Regions from separate parts of the Citrobacter sp. VF227 genome, predicted to be linked through region 3. Evidence: predicted binding sites of a transcription regulator. Region 3 holds the regulator's gene; each other region holds the start of a gene.
The links. Region 3 encodes CRP, which controls carbon source genes, mostly activating them, when cyclic AMP is high. Its sites were predicted from a motif close to ATGTGANNNNNNTCACAT; they were not measured.
Positions count from the first base shown of each region.

Region 1: deoC (deoxyribose-phosphate aldolase) is a predicted target of CRP. The motif match lies at 1,376-1,393, and genes of this name have one in related genera.
Region 2: udp (uridine phosphorylase) is a predicted target of CRP. The motif match lies at 1,252-1,269, and genes of this name have one in related genera.
Region 4: garD (galactarate dehydratase) is a predicted target of CRP. The motif match lies at 1,965-1,982, and genes of this name have one in related genera.

Region 1 covers NZ_JBRFVF010000003.1:303,566-306,775, reverse strand. Annotated here, with positions in the region: gene deoA (thymidine phosphorylase) at 1-357, opposite strand, end outside; gene deoC (deoxyribose-phosphate aldolase) at 465-1,244, opposite strand; gene ACU8YC_RS13845 (YjjI family glycine radical enzyme) at 1,506-3,056, shown strand; gene ACU8YC_RS13840 (YjjW family glycine radical enzyme activase) at 3,028-3,210, shown strand, end outside.
Region 2 covers NZ_JBRFVF010000013.1:72,517-75,726, forward strand. Annotated here, with positions in the region: gene ACU8YC_RS23180 (cysteine hydrolase family protein) at 1-40, opposite strand, end outside; gene ACU8YC_RS23185 (dienelactone hydrolase family protein) at 321-1,127, opposite strand; gene udp (uridine phosphorylase) at 1,393-2,154, shown strand; gene rmuC (DNA recombination protein RmuC) at 2,314-3,210, shown strand, end outside.
Region 3 covers NZ_JBRFVF010000005.1:14,406-17,615, forward strand. Annotated here, with positions in the region: gene ACU8YC_RS16395 (phosphoribulokinase) at 1-192, shown strand, start outside; gene ACU8YC_RS16400 (OsmC family protein) at 286-693, opposite strand; gene crp (cAMP-activated global transcriptional regulator CRP) at 1,000-1,632, shown strand; gene ACU8YC_RS16410 (YccS/YhfK family putative transporter) at 1,684-3,210, shown strand, end outside.
Region 4 covers NZ_JBRFVF010000006.1:106,396-109,605, reverse strand. Annotated here, with positions in the region: gene garD (galactarate dehydratase) at 275-1,846, opposite strand; gene garP (galactarate/glucarate/glycerate transporter GarP) at 2,249-3,210, shown strand, end outside.

The sequences.
Region 1 (3,210 bases), on a different contig from region 3:
ATGTCCCAGGCCACGCCCGGAGATCATCGGAATATAACCGCCGCATGCAGCGACCATTGGGCCTAACATCAGTGACGTTACGTCACCCACGCCGCCGGTAGAGTGTTTATCCACAATCGGGCCGTTCAGTTGCAGGCTTTTCCAGTCCAGCACGGTTCCTGAATCACGCATTGCCATAGTCAGCGAAACACGCTCAGGCATTGTCATATCGTGGAAGAAAATGGTCATCGCCAGGGCGGCGATTTGCCCCTCAGAGATGGTGTTGTCACGGATCCCATTGATAAAGAAACGAATCTCTTCATCGCTCAGCGCATGACCATCACGTTTTTTACGAATAATTTCTTGTGCGAGAAACACGGTAACCTCCCGATTATGGGCCGGGTAAGCAGTGCGCTCCCCGGCTAGTCGTATTGATGCCGGATGGCGGCTTACGCCTTATCCGGCCTACGATGGGCAATTCAAACTTAGTAGCTGCTTGCGCTCTTACCGTCGCCGTGACCCAGCGCTTTGAGCAGGCTCGCCAGCAGGCTGGATGCGCCAAAACGATAATGGCGGGAATCTGCCCAGTCAGCGCCAAACAGTTCGTCAGCAATCGCCAGGAACTGCTGTGCATCTTCTGCAGTACGCACGCCGCCAGCGGGTTTGAAACCAACGGTTTTAGAAACGCCCATATCACGGATCACTTCCATCATGATGCGTGCGCTTTCCGGCGTCGCATTGACCGGTACTTTACCGGTAGACGTTTTGATGAAATCAGCACCGGCTTTGATGGAGATTTCAGACGCTTTACGGATAAGGGCTTCTTCTTTCAGCTCACCGGTTTCGATGATCACTTTCAGCAGCACATTTGCCGCCGCACACGCGTCTTTACACGCTTTAACCAGATCGAAACCAACTTGCTCATTACCGGCGATCAGCGCACGGTACGGGAACACCACGTCAACTTCATCCGCGCCGTAGGCAATCGCCGCGCGGGTTTCAGCCAGCGCAATCTCGATGTCGTCGTTGCCGTGCGGGAAGTTGGTGACGGTGGCAATACGGATGTCCGGCGTACCCTGCTCTTTCAGAGTCTTACGCGCAATAGGGATGAAACGCGGATAGATGCAGATTGCGGCAGTGTTGCCAACCGGGGTCTTCGCCTGATGACACAGCGCGATCACTTTTTCATTGGTGTCGTCGTCATTCAGGGTGGTCAGGTCCATCAGTTTCAGTGCGCGCAGGCTGCTTGCTGTTAAATCGGTCATAACATTCTCCAACGGCGTCGCCGTATAAAATTTCACCTTGCGAGTTTGTTAGTATTCTAACATCCGCTCGCGATTACACTTCGATATACATCACAGTTAATGAAAACCACATACAGATTTGCATTACTCTAATGAGATCCACTTCAAATAAATCACCTTTCCAGAGGGAATGCGGTGGCATCAAGCGCATCCGGATCAAAGGTTGTAGCGACGTTGCTTTCTACAATGGCGTTACACCTTCGGGATAAAAAGGAATCAACGATGCCCACTTCAAGCGAACTCGCGCTGCAACAGCGTTGCCAACAAATCGTGACCAGTCCGGTGCTCAGCCCTGAGCAGAAACGCCACTTTCTGGCGCTGGAGGCTGAAAACGCACTGCCTTACCCGCAACTGCCTGCTGAAGCACGCCAGGCGCTGGATGACGGGGTGATCTGCGATATGTACGAAGGCCATGCCCCGTTCAAACCGCGTTATGTTTTACCCGACTACGCGCATTTTCTGGCCAACGGTTCATCATGGCTGGAGCTGGAAGGAGCAAAGGATCTTGATGACGCGTTATCCTTACTCACCATCCTGTACCATCACGTTCCGTCAGTAACGTCGATGCCGGTCTATCTCGGTCAGCTCGATGCTCTACTGCAACCATATGTTAGAATTCTAACACAAGATGAGATCGATATTCGAATAAAACGTTTTTGGCGTTATCTCGACCGCACCCTGCCAGATGCCTTTATGCATGCCAACATTGGTCCAGTCGACACGCCGATTACACGCGCAATTTTACGCGCAGATGCAGAGTTAAAGCAGGTTTCACCTAATCTTACTTTTATTTATGATCCGCAAATCACCCCTGACGATCTGCTGCTTAACGTGGCGAAAAATATCTGTGAATGCAGTAAACCACACATTTCCAACGGCCCTGAAAATGATAAAATTTTCACAAAAGGCCACTACGGCGTCGTCAGTTGTTACAACTCACTGCCGCTGGCTGGCGGCGGAAGTACGCTGGTCAGGCTCAATCTGAAAGCCATCGCAGAGCGCAGCACCTCTGTCGATGACTTCTTTACGTGCACCCTACCGCACTACTGCCAGCAGCAAATCGCCATCATTGATGCACGATGTGAATTCCTCTATGAAAAATCACATTTCTTTGAGAATAGCTTCCTGGTGCAGGAAGGGTTGATTGATCCCAAACGTTTTGTGCCTATGTTCGGTATGTATGGCCTGGCGGAGGCGGTAAATCTGCTGTGTGAAAAAGCAGGGCAATGCGCGCGTTACGGGAAAGATGAGTTTGCCAATCAGCTTGGCTATCGCATTAGCGCCCAACTGGCGGAATTTGTAGAAAGCACGCCAGTGAAATATGGCTGGAATCAGCGCGCGATGCTGCATGCACAGTCGGGGATCAGTTCTGACATCGGCACCACGCCGGGCGCACGTCTGCCCTACGGCGATGAACCGGACCCGATCACTCACCTGCAGACCGTTGCGCCGCATCACGCGTATTATCACGCCGGTATCAGCGACATTCTCACGCTGGATGAAACCATCAAGCGTAATCCCCAGGCGTTAGTGCAATTATGCCTCGGCGCGTTTAAAGCCGGGATGCGTGAATTTACCGCTAACGTGAGCGGTAACGATCTGGTTCGCGTCACCGGTTATATGGTGCGCCTGTCGGATCTGGAAAAATATCGCGCCGCAGGTTCTCGCACCAACACAACCTGGCTGGGCGAAGAAGCCGCGCGCAATACGCGCATTCTGGAACGACAACCTCGCGTGATTAGCCATGAACAGCAGATGCGCTTCGGTAAGTAAGATTATCCCTTTCTCCTGCGTCGACGGGCCGGGCAGTCGCCTGGCTCTGTTTCTGCAGGGGTGCAATCTGCGCTGTAAAAATTGCCACAATCCGTGGACGATGGGACGCTGCAATGACTGCGGGGAGTGTGTCCTGCATTGCCCGCATGAGGCA
Region 2 (3,210 bases), on a different contig from region 3:
GCAGAGCAAAAGGTTGGGCCTGGAAAGTCTGTTGCGTCATGATCAATCTCCTGTTCACAGAATAAGCAATTCGCTGGGTCTGTTACTGAGTATTCAGGAGAATAGCGATGTTAAACAGAAAAATAGTTTGGCGCTAAGCAACGAAAATTTTGCATTTGATGGGGGAGGAGTACGTCAAATGTGAAGGCGATCATAGCGCCTTCTTTAACAGCAAAAAAATTGATGCAGCGAGACTGTATAATTAAAAAAATTGTCGCAAGAATGTGACGCAATACACTTATTTTTTCTGAGGGATACCCTGGCCGAAGCCAGGGTTGTCCTTATTTTTTACTGCCGTACTGGGTAAACCACTCCAGCATTCTCTGCCAGCCATCCTTAGCGGACTCTTCGTGATAGCTCGGGCGATAATCGGCGTTAAACGCATGTCCGGCATCGGGATAGACCACGATTTCCGCTTTAGCATTGGCGGCGCGTAGCGCCTGACGCATTGTTTCAACGGTATCTTGTGGAATACTGGTGTCCTGGCCGCCATAAAGCCCCAGAACGGGAGCGTTAAGATCGGTCGCGATATCAACGGGATGTTTCGGCGAGTTGAGGGTTTTATCGCCCACCAGTTTGCCGTACCACGCCACCGCCGCTTTTAACTGTGGATTATGTGCGGCATACAGCCAGGTAATGCGCCCGCCCCAGCAGAATCCGGTAATCATCAGTTGATGCGCATCACCTCCGTTGCGGGAGGCCCAGCTGGCGACGTGATCCAAATCGGCCAGTACCTGAGAGTCAGGTACTTTGGCGACAAGGCCGCTGAGCAGCGTGGGAATGTCGGCAAAGTCATTGGGATCGCCTTCGCGAAAATAGAGCTCTGGAGCGATAGCCAGATACCCTTCCAGAGCCAGACGGCGGCAAACGTCACGAATGTGTTCATGAATGCCAAAAATCTCCTGCACGACAATAACCACGGGCAGCGGGCCATCGGTTTGCTTTGGTCGTGCGTGATACGCTGGCATATCATCGCCTTGTGAAGGTATGGATGTTACTCCGGCGATAATTGCGTTATCTGGAGTGTGAACCGTGGTAGACGTTGGTGGAGATACAGCAGGTGCAAAGCCAGATTGTCGTGTTGTCATGGTATTCTCCGTACCCTTAAATATTCAGCCAAAAAGCGCATTGTTAACTATAGACACATGCAACGAACCACATTGCCTTAAACGGGCTATCTTTTGTGCAGGGGTTCCTTACATCGCATCATTTATGTGATTTAAATCACTATTTGATGGTAATTGAATGCAATTGATTTACATCATAGTGATGACTGTCACGAAAATATGTTCATGCCTTCGGTAAAGTGTGTTTTTGCTTCTTCTGACAAAACCGATTCACAGAGGAGTTTTTATGTCTAAGTCTGATGTTTTTCATCTCGGCCTCACTAAGAGCGATTTACAAGGGGCTACGCTTGCTATCGTCCCTGGCGACCCGGAGCGTGTGGAAAAGATCGCCGCGCTGATGGATAAGCCGGTTAAGCTGGCATCTCATCGCGAGTTCACTACCTGGCGTGCTGAGCTGGATGGTAAAGCCGTGATCGTTTGCTCTACCGGTATCGGTGGCCCGTCAACCTCTATTGCCGTAGAAGAACTGGCACAGCTGGGCATTCGTACCTTCCTGCGTATCGGTACGACTGGCGCTATCCAGCCACATATCAACGTGGGTGATGTCCTGGTCACCACGGCGTCTGTCCGTCTGGATGGAGCAAGCCTGCACTTCGCGCCCATGGAGTTCCCGGCTGTAGCGGACTTCGAGTGCACCACCGCGCTGGTGGAAGCGGCGAAATCAATCGGCGCCACCACCCACATTGGCGTTACTGCGTCTTCTGATACCTTCTACCCGGGCCAGGAGCGTTATGACACCTTCTCTGGTCGCGTAGTGAGCCGTTTTAAAGGCTCTATGGAAGAGTGGCAGTCTATGGGCGTCATGAACTACGAAATGGAATCCGCCACGCTGCTGACCATGTGCGCTAGCCAGGGTCTGCGTGCCGGTATGGTTGCGGGTGTTATCGTGAACCGTACTCAGCAAGAGATCCCTAATGCGGAAACGATGAAACAAACAGAAAGCCACGCGGTGAAAATCGTGGTGGAAGCTGCGCGTCGTTTACTGTAATTCTCCCGTCTATTCAAAAAGGCCGACGCGTTCGGCCTTTTTATTTTGCGTAGTGCCTCGCAGGAAATTCCTTTTAAACTGGACGTTTATACAGCACAATTCTATTTTGTGCCGGTAAGTCGTAGCTGTAAGGGGGGCGTTGTGGATATTTCAATTGTGATGAGTGCCGTGCTGGCATTAGCCGCAGGACTGCTGGTCGGGTGGCTGGCAACAAAAGCGCACGCCGACAGGATCCGTGCCGATCTCCTCGAAGAACGACGTGAACTGGATATCGCGCTAAGCGCCGCCCGGCAACAACTCTCACAGGAAGCCCACTGGCGTGATGAGTGCGAACTGCTTAATAACGAATTGCGCAGCCTGCACAGTATCAACACCTCTCTGGAAGCCGATCTCCGTGAAGTCACTACCCGGCTGGAAGCAACGCAACAGCATGCGGAAGATAAGATCCGTCAGATGATCAACAGCGAACAGCGCCTGAGCGAGCAGTTTGAAAATCTGGCGAACCGTATTTTCGAGCACAGCAATCGCCGCGTAGATGAGCAAAATCGCCAAAGCCTGAACAGCCTGCTGGCACCGCTTCGCGAACAACTGGACGGTTTTCGACGCCAGGTTCAGGACAGCTTTGGCAAAGAGGCGCAGGAACGCCATACTCTGGCGCACGAAATTCGTAATCTCCAACAACTGAATGCGCAGATGGCACAGGAAGCGGTAAACCTGACGCGGGCATTAAAAGGTGATAACAAAACGCAGGGGAACTGGGGCGAGGTCGTACTCACGCGGGTGCTTGAGGCTTCCGGTCTGCGCGAAGGCTATGAATACGAAACCCAGGTCAGCATCGAAAACGACGCCCGTTCACGGATGCAGCCAGATGTTATTGTTCGATTACCGCAGGGCAAAGATGTGGTGATTGATGCGAAAATGACGCTGGTCGCCTATGAACGCTATTTTAACGCTGAAGATGAATTCACCCGCGAGAGCGCGCTACAGGAGCACATCGCCTCGGTGCGAAACCACATTCGTCTGTTGGGCCGCAAAGACTATCAGCAGCTTCCTGGA
Region 3 (3,210 bases):
GAAAGCTTTGTCGTGATTCATTTTCGTAATCTGGAAGGGATCGATTTCCCATGGCTACTGGCCATGCTGCAGGGCTCATTCATTTCTCATATCAATACATTGGTTGTTCCGGGCGGGAAAATGGGTCTGGCGATGGAATTGATTATGCTGCCGCTAGTCCAGCGACTGATGGAAGGTAAAAAGATAGAGTAAGGTGTTTTTTTGCCGGATGGCGGATAATGCCTTATCCGGCCTACGCGTTTAAATCCTGTAGGCCTGATAAGTATATCGCCATCAGGCATAACATCACGAAGCGGCAACCACTTCATAGGAGTGGGTAATGTTCACCGCCTTTTCCAGCATCAGCGCCACGGAGCAATATTTTTCCGCCGAAAGATCGACCGCGCGAGCGACGGACGCATCTTTCAGATCGTTACCCGTTACAACGAAATGCAGGTTGATGTGGGTAAACAGGCGTGGCGCTTCATCACGACGCTCGGAGGTCAGCTTCACTTCGCAGTTGGTCACATCCTGACGACCCTTTTGCAGGATCGACACCACATCAATTGCGCTGCAACCGCCCGCAGCCATTAAGACCATTTCCATCGGGCTCGGCGCTTTATCACCGGAGTTACCGTCCATCAAAATCTGGTGGCCAGAGGCGGACTCACCGAGGAAGGTTAACCCTTCAACCCACTTAACACGTGCTTGCATATTTTATTACTCCGATGCATCAATTTTCCTGACAGATTACGCGCACACAACAAATCTCGCAACGGAAGGCGACCTGCGTCATGCTGAAGCGAGACACCAGGAGACACACGGCGAAAGCTATGCTAAAACAGTCAGGATGCTACAGTAATACATTGACGTACTGCATGTATGCAGAGGACATCACATTACAGGCCGTCGCACGTATTGACAGCCCCCTTCCCAGGTAGCGGGAAGCACATTTTTGCAAACCCAGAGGCAGGTAATATTTTGGCTCTGGAGACAGCTTATAACAGAGGATAACCGCGCATGGTGCTTGGCAAACCGCAAACAGACCCGACTCTCGAATGGTTCTTGTCTCATTGCCATATTCATAAGTACCCATCGAAGAGCACGCTGATTCACCAGGGTGAAAAAGCGGAAACGTTGTACTACATCGTTAAAGGCTCAGTGGCAGTGCTGATCAAAGATGAAGAAGGGAAAGAAATGATCCTTTCTTATCTGAATCAGGGCGATTTTATTGGTGAATTAGGCCTCTTCGAAGAAGGTCAGGAACGCAGCGCCTGGGTCCGTGCTAAAACTGCATGTGAAGTCGCTGAGATTTCGTACAAAAAATTTCGCCAATTAATCCAGGTCAATCCAGATATTCTGATGCGCCTGTCCTCTCAGATGGCTCGCCGTCTGCAGGTCACGTCTGAAAAAGTTGGCAACCTTGCCTTCCTCGACGTTACCGGTCGTATCGCGCAGACTCTGCTGAATCTGGCGAAACAGCCTGACGCGATGACCCACCCGGACGGCATGCAGATTAAAATCACCCGCCAGGAAATCGGCCAGATCGTTGGCTGTTCCCGTGAGACCGTTGGTCGTATTCTGAAGATGCTGGAAGATCAGAATCTGATCTCCGCACACGGTAAGACCATCGTCGTCTACGGCACACGTTAACCCCATCGAAGTGGCGCGTTACCCCGTAATGCGCCACTTTTGTTTGCACCGATGTGGCGAAGACTGATATATCACCCTGAGATCAACTACGCACTACGACAGACGCTGGTGCTATGTTTACCTGTGGCCGTCGGTCTGATCATCGGGCAGCTTCATCTGGGGCTCCTCTTCTCCCTCGTCCCTGCCTGCTGCAATATTGCCGGTCTTGATACCCCGCATAAGCGCTTTTTCAAACGCTTAGTGATTGGTGCGTCTTTGTTTGCCGGATGCAGTCTGATCATGCAGATACTGCTGGCACAGACTATACCGCTGCCGCTGATCCTCACTGGCCTGACGCTGATTCTTGGTGTAACCGCTGAATTAGGCCCTCTGCATGCACGACTACTACCTGCCTCGCTTATCGCGGCAATTTTCACGCTCAGCCTGGCCGGGAACATGCCCGTCTGGGAGCCACTGCTGATCTACGCGTTGGGTACATTGTGGTACGGCCTGTTCAACTGGTTCTGGTTCTGGATGTGGCGTGAGCAGCCGCTGCGTGAGTCGCTCAGCTTGTTGTATCGTGAATTAGCCGATTACTGTGAGGCCAAATACAGCCTCCTGACTCAGCATGCCGATCCGGAAAAAGCGCTACCCCCCCTGCTTGTGCGCCAACAAAAAGCGGTAGATTTGATTACCCAGTGCTATCAGCAAATGCATATGCTGTCGGCACATCGCAACAACGATTATAAGCGCCTGCTACGTGCCTTTCAGGAGGCGCTCGATTTACAGGAACATATTTCCGTCAGCCTCCACCAGCCGGAAGAGGTGCAAAAGCTGGTCGAACGTAGCCACGCCGAACAGGTGATCCGCTGGAACGCGCGCACCGTCGCCGAACGCCTTCGCGTTCTGGCCGATGACATTTTGTATCACCGCTTGCCAACACGTTTTTCAATGGATAAACAAATTGGCACGCTGGAGAAAATTGCCAACCAACATCCGGACAATCCGGTAGGACAATTTTGTTACTGGCACTTCAGCCGTATTGCCCGCGTGCTACGCACCCAGCGCCCACTGTATGCCCGGGATTTAATGGCTGACAAGCAGCGTCGGCTGCCGCTGATCCCTGCCCTGAAAAGCTATCTGTCGTTGAAATCCCCGGCGCTGCGTAATGCCGGACGCATCAGCGTCATGTTGAGCATTGCCAGCCTGATGGGCAGCGCCTTACACCTGCCAAAACCCTATTGGATTTTGATGACAATCCTGTTCGTCACGCAAAATGGCTACGGGGCGACCCGGGTACGTATTTTACACCGTTCAGTAGGGACGCTCGTTGGCCTGGTGATCGCTGGCGTCACACTGCACTTTCATATTCAGGAGAGTTACACGCTGGCAGGCATGCTGCTGATAACCCTGGTGAGTTATCTGACCATCCGTAAAAACTACGGCTGGGCTACCGTCGGCTTTACGGTCACCGCGGTATACACCCTGCAGTTGCTGACACTGAACGGGGAACAGTTTATCGTGCCGCGGTTTATCGATACGGTCACTGGTTGCCTAATCGCCTTTGGCGGGATGCTCTGGCTATGGCCGCAGTGGCAG
Region 4 (3,210 bases), on a different contig from region 3:
GTCAAAGCAGTAAAAAAGAGAGGTTTATCGCATTAAAACAAGATTGTCTTTCGGTGGGTTTCTCTTTTATCAAAACGAAAATATAACGTAAAACAATGTTGATATTATTTCTTTTTATTTCATATTGTTAGCTTCATTTTTCAGGTTTGAAACGAAAAAAACAGGCGTTAAAAAAAACCTCTAAAAATGCGAACATTATCACTTTATCTGTTTAGGCATCGACATAAAAAACGGGGATAAATCCCCGTTTTTTCTTTGGCTTTCGTTTCGATAATCAGGTCACTGGCGCCGGGTTAAACACCGCCAGCTGGTTATGCAGCCCCCACTGATCTGAGAAGGTTTTCTTACGTCCGCTGGCGACGTCGAGAATAAACTCGAACAGTTTCAGACCCACATCTTCAATCGTTTCTTCTCCGGTGGCGATGGTGCCTGCGTTGATATCCATCAGGTCAAACCAACGATTGGCCAACTCGGTTCGCGTCGCCATTTTTATCACCGGCACGGCCATCAGGCCATACGGTGTACCGCGACCGGTGGTAAAGACTTGTACTGTGATCCCGGAAGCAACCTGTTGCGTACCGCAGACAAAATCGCTGGCGGGGGTGGCAGCGTAAATCAGGCCACGTTTGGTTGGACGCTGGCCCGGCGACAAGACTTCGACAATCGCGCTCTTGCCCGACTTCGCAATAGAACCCAGCGCTTTTTCCACCACGTTTGCCAGACCACCTTTCTTGTTACCTGGAGAAGGGTTAGCGCTGCGGTCCGTTTTGCCCATGTCCAGGTAGTTGTCGTACCAGGCCATCTCCTCGAGCAGGCGTTTACCCACACCTTCGTTAATCGCACGTGGAGTCAGAAGGTGGATGGCATCGCGTACTTCGGTAACTTCAGAGAACATCACGGTGGCGCCACAGCGTACTAACAGGTCGGAGGCATAGCCTACAGCCGGGTTGGCCGTTACGCCGGAAAACGCATCGCTGCCGCCGCACTGCATGCCGACCACCAGTTCTGATGCCGGGCAGGTTTCACGCTGGCGCTGATTGAGCTTTGCCAGATGGCGTTCGGCCACCTGCAAAATATCGGCAACCATCGATTGAAAGCCGACGTGTTTTTCATCCTGCAGGCTGACGATGCTGGCGCTGTCGACCGGAATGCTTTTTACATCGTGCGTGCCTTCCAGCAGGCGCTCTGGCTGCAGTTTTTCACAGCCGAGGCCAATGACCATTACCTCACCGCCAAAGTTCGGGTTTAGCGCAATATTGTGAATAGTTCGAATGGGCACGATGGCGGCTGGAGCGTTAATCGCCACGCCGCAGCCGTACAGATGATTGAGCCCGACTACGCCGTCGACATTCGGATATTTGGGCAGCAGGTCGCGCTCAATGATTTTCACTACATAGTCCACCACGCCCGCCACGCAGTGCACGCTGGTGGAGATGCCGAGCAGATTCTTGGTGCCAACGCTACCGTCAGCATTGCGGTAGCCTTCGAAGGTATAACCCTCGAGAGGCGGCAGAGGCTCAGGCACTTTGGTTGCCAGCGGCAGCGTCTCCAGCGGCGGGGCCTTGGGCAGCTCAACCATTGATTCATCAATCCAGCTGCCACGGGGGATATCGCGAACGGCATAGCCTATCACTTCGCCATAACGCACGATTTCGCCGTGAACTGGAATATCCACGAGCGCCACTTTATGACCCTGGGGAATATGTTCAATTAGCTCCAGTCCGTCCGGAAAACGTGTCCCGGCTTTCAGACCATTGTCATTGACAATAATCGCCACATTATCTGTGTTGTGAACTTTAATATAAAACGCCGTTGGCGATTCTTGTCTAATTTCGATGTCGGCCATTGTCCAGTATTCTCCAACAAGTGGTGATAATAGTGTAGATATTTATATTTTGAATCTCATTGTCAGTAATAAAGATTCGGTATCGTGAAATAAGAATGCCAGGAGTTTATCGCGAAGAATGTGACAATGATCACTTAAACTCAGCAAGGCCGTCCCACCAGGGGTAGCAATACGTAAATGTGTGGATTAGCGCCCATGCATGTGTGCATATGCCCAAAACATTATTTTAATAACTCGCGTTTAATGAGCGCTTGCACAATGATTAACGTTGGGCTGCTGATTATACTAAATCACGGTTTTATAGCGTCTGATAAATAATTATACGTTTTTATTATCGGTAATTTATCATCAGGGATATTTGCCAAATAATAATAAAAACTTTATGTACCCGAGGTAATTAGAATGATACTGGATACAGTTGTCGAGAAAAAGAAAGGTACGCACACCCGTTACTTAATATTACTAATCATATTTATTGTTACCGCCGTTAACTATGCGGACCGTGCGACGCTGTCTATTGCCGGCACGGAAGTGGCGAAAGAGTTGCAGCTCAGTGCCATCTCAATGGGTTACATTTTCTCCGCCTTCGGTTGGGCTTACCTGTTGATGCAAATCCCTGGCGGTTGGCTGCTGGATAAGTTCGGTTCGAAGAAAGTCTACACCTACAGTCTGTTCTTCTGGTCGCTGTTTACCTTTCTGCAGGGTTTTGTAGACATGTTCCCGCTGGCCTGGGCGGGTATTTCAATGTTCATCATGCGCTTTATGCTGGGCTTCTCAGAAGCGCCGTCCTTCCCAGCGAACGCCCGTATTGTGGCGGCCTGGTTCCCGACGAAAGAGCGCGGTACGGCATCCGCGATTTTTAACTCCGCACAATATTTCTCCCTGGCGCTGTTTTCGCCGCTGCTGGGCTGGCTGACCTTTGCCTGGGGCTGGGAGCACGTCTTTACCGTGATGGGCGTTATCGGTTTTGTGCTCACTGGCCTGTGGGTAAAGTTTATCCATAACCCAACCGATCACCCGCGTATGTCGCAAGAAGAGCTGAAGTTTATCTCTGAAAACGGTGCGGTCGTGGATATGGACCATAAAAAGCCCGGCGATGTGAAATCAGGTGGCCCTAAACTGCATTATATCAAGCAGTTGCTGACAAATCGTATGATGCTTGGCGTGTTCTTTGGTCAGTATTTTATTAACACCATTACCTGGTTTTTCCTCACCTGGTTCCCGATTTACCTGGTACAGGAAAAAGGCATGTCGATCCTGAAAGTGGGGCTGGTGGCGTCGATTCCAGCGCTGTGCGGATTTGCCGGGGGCGTGCTCGGCGGTGTGTTCTCTGATTATCTGATTAAACGTGGCTTCAGCATCAC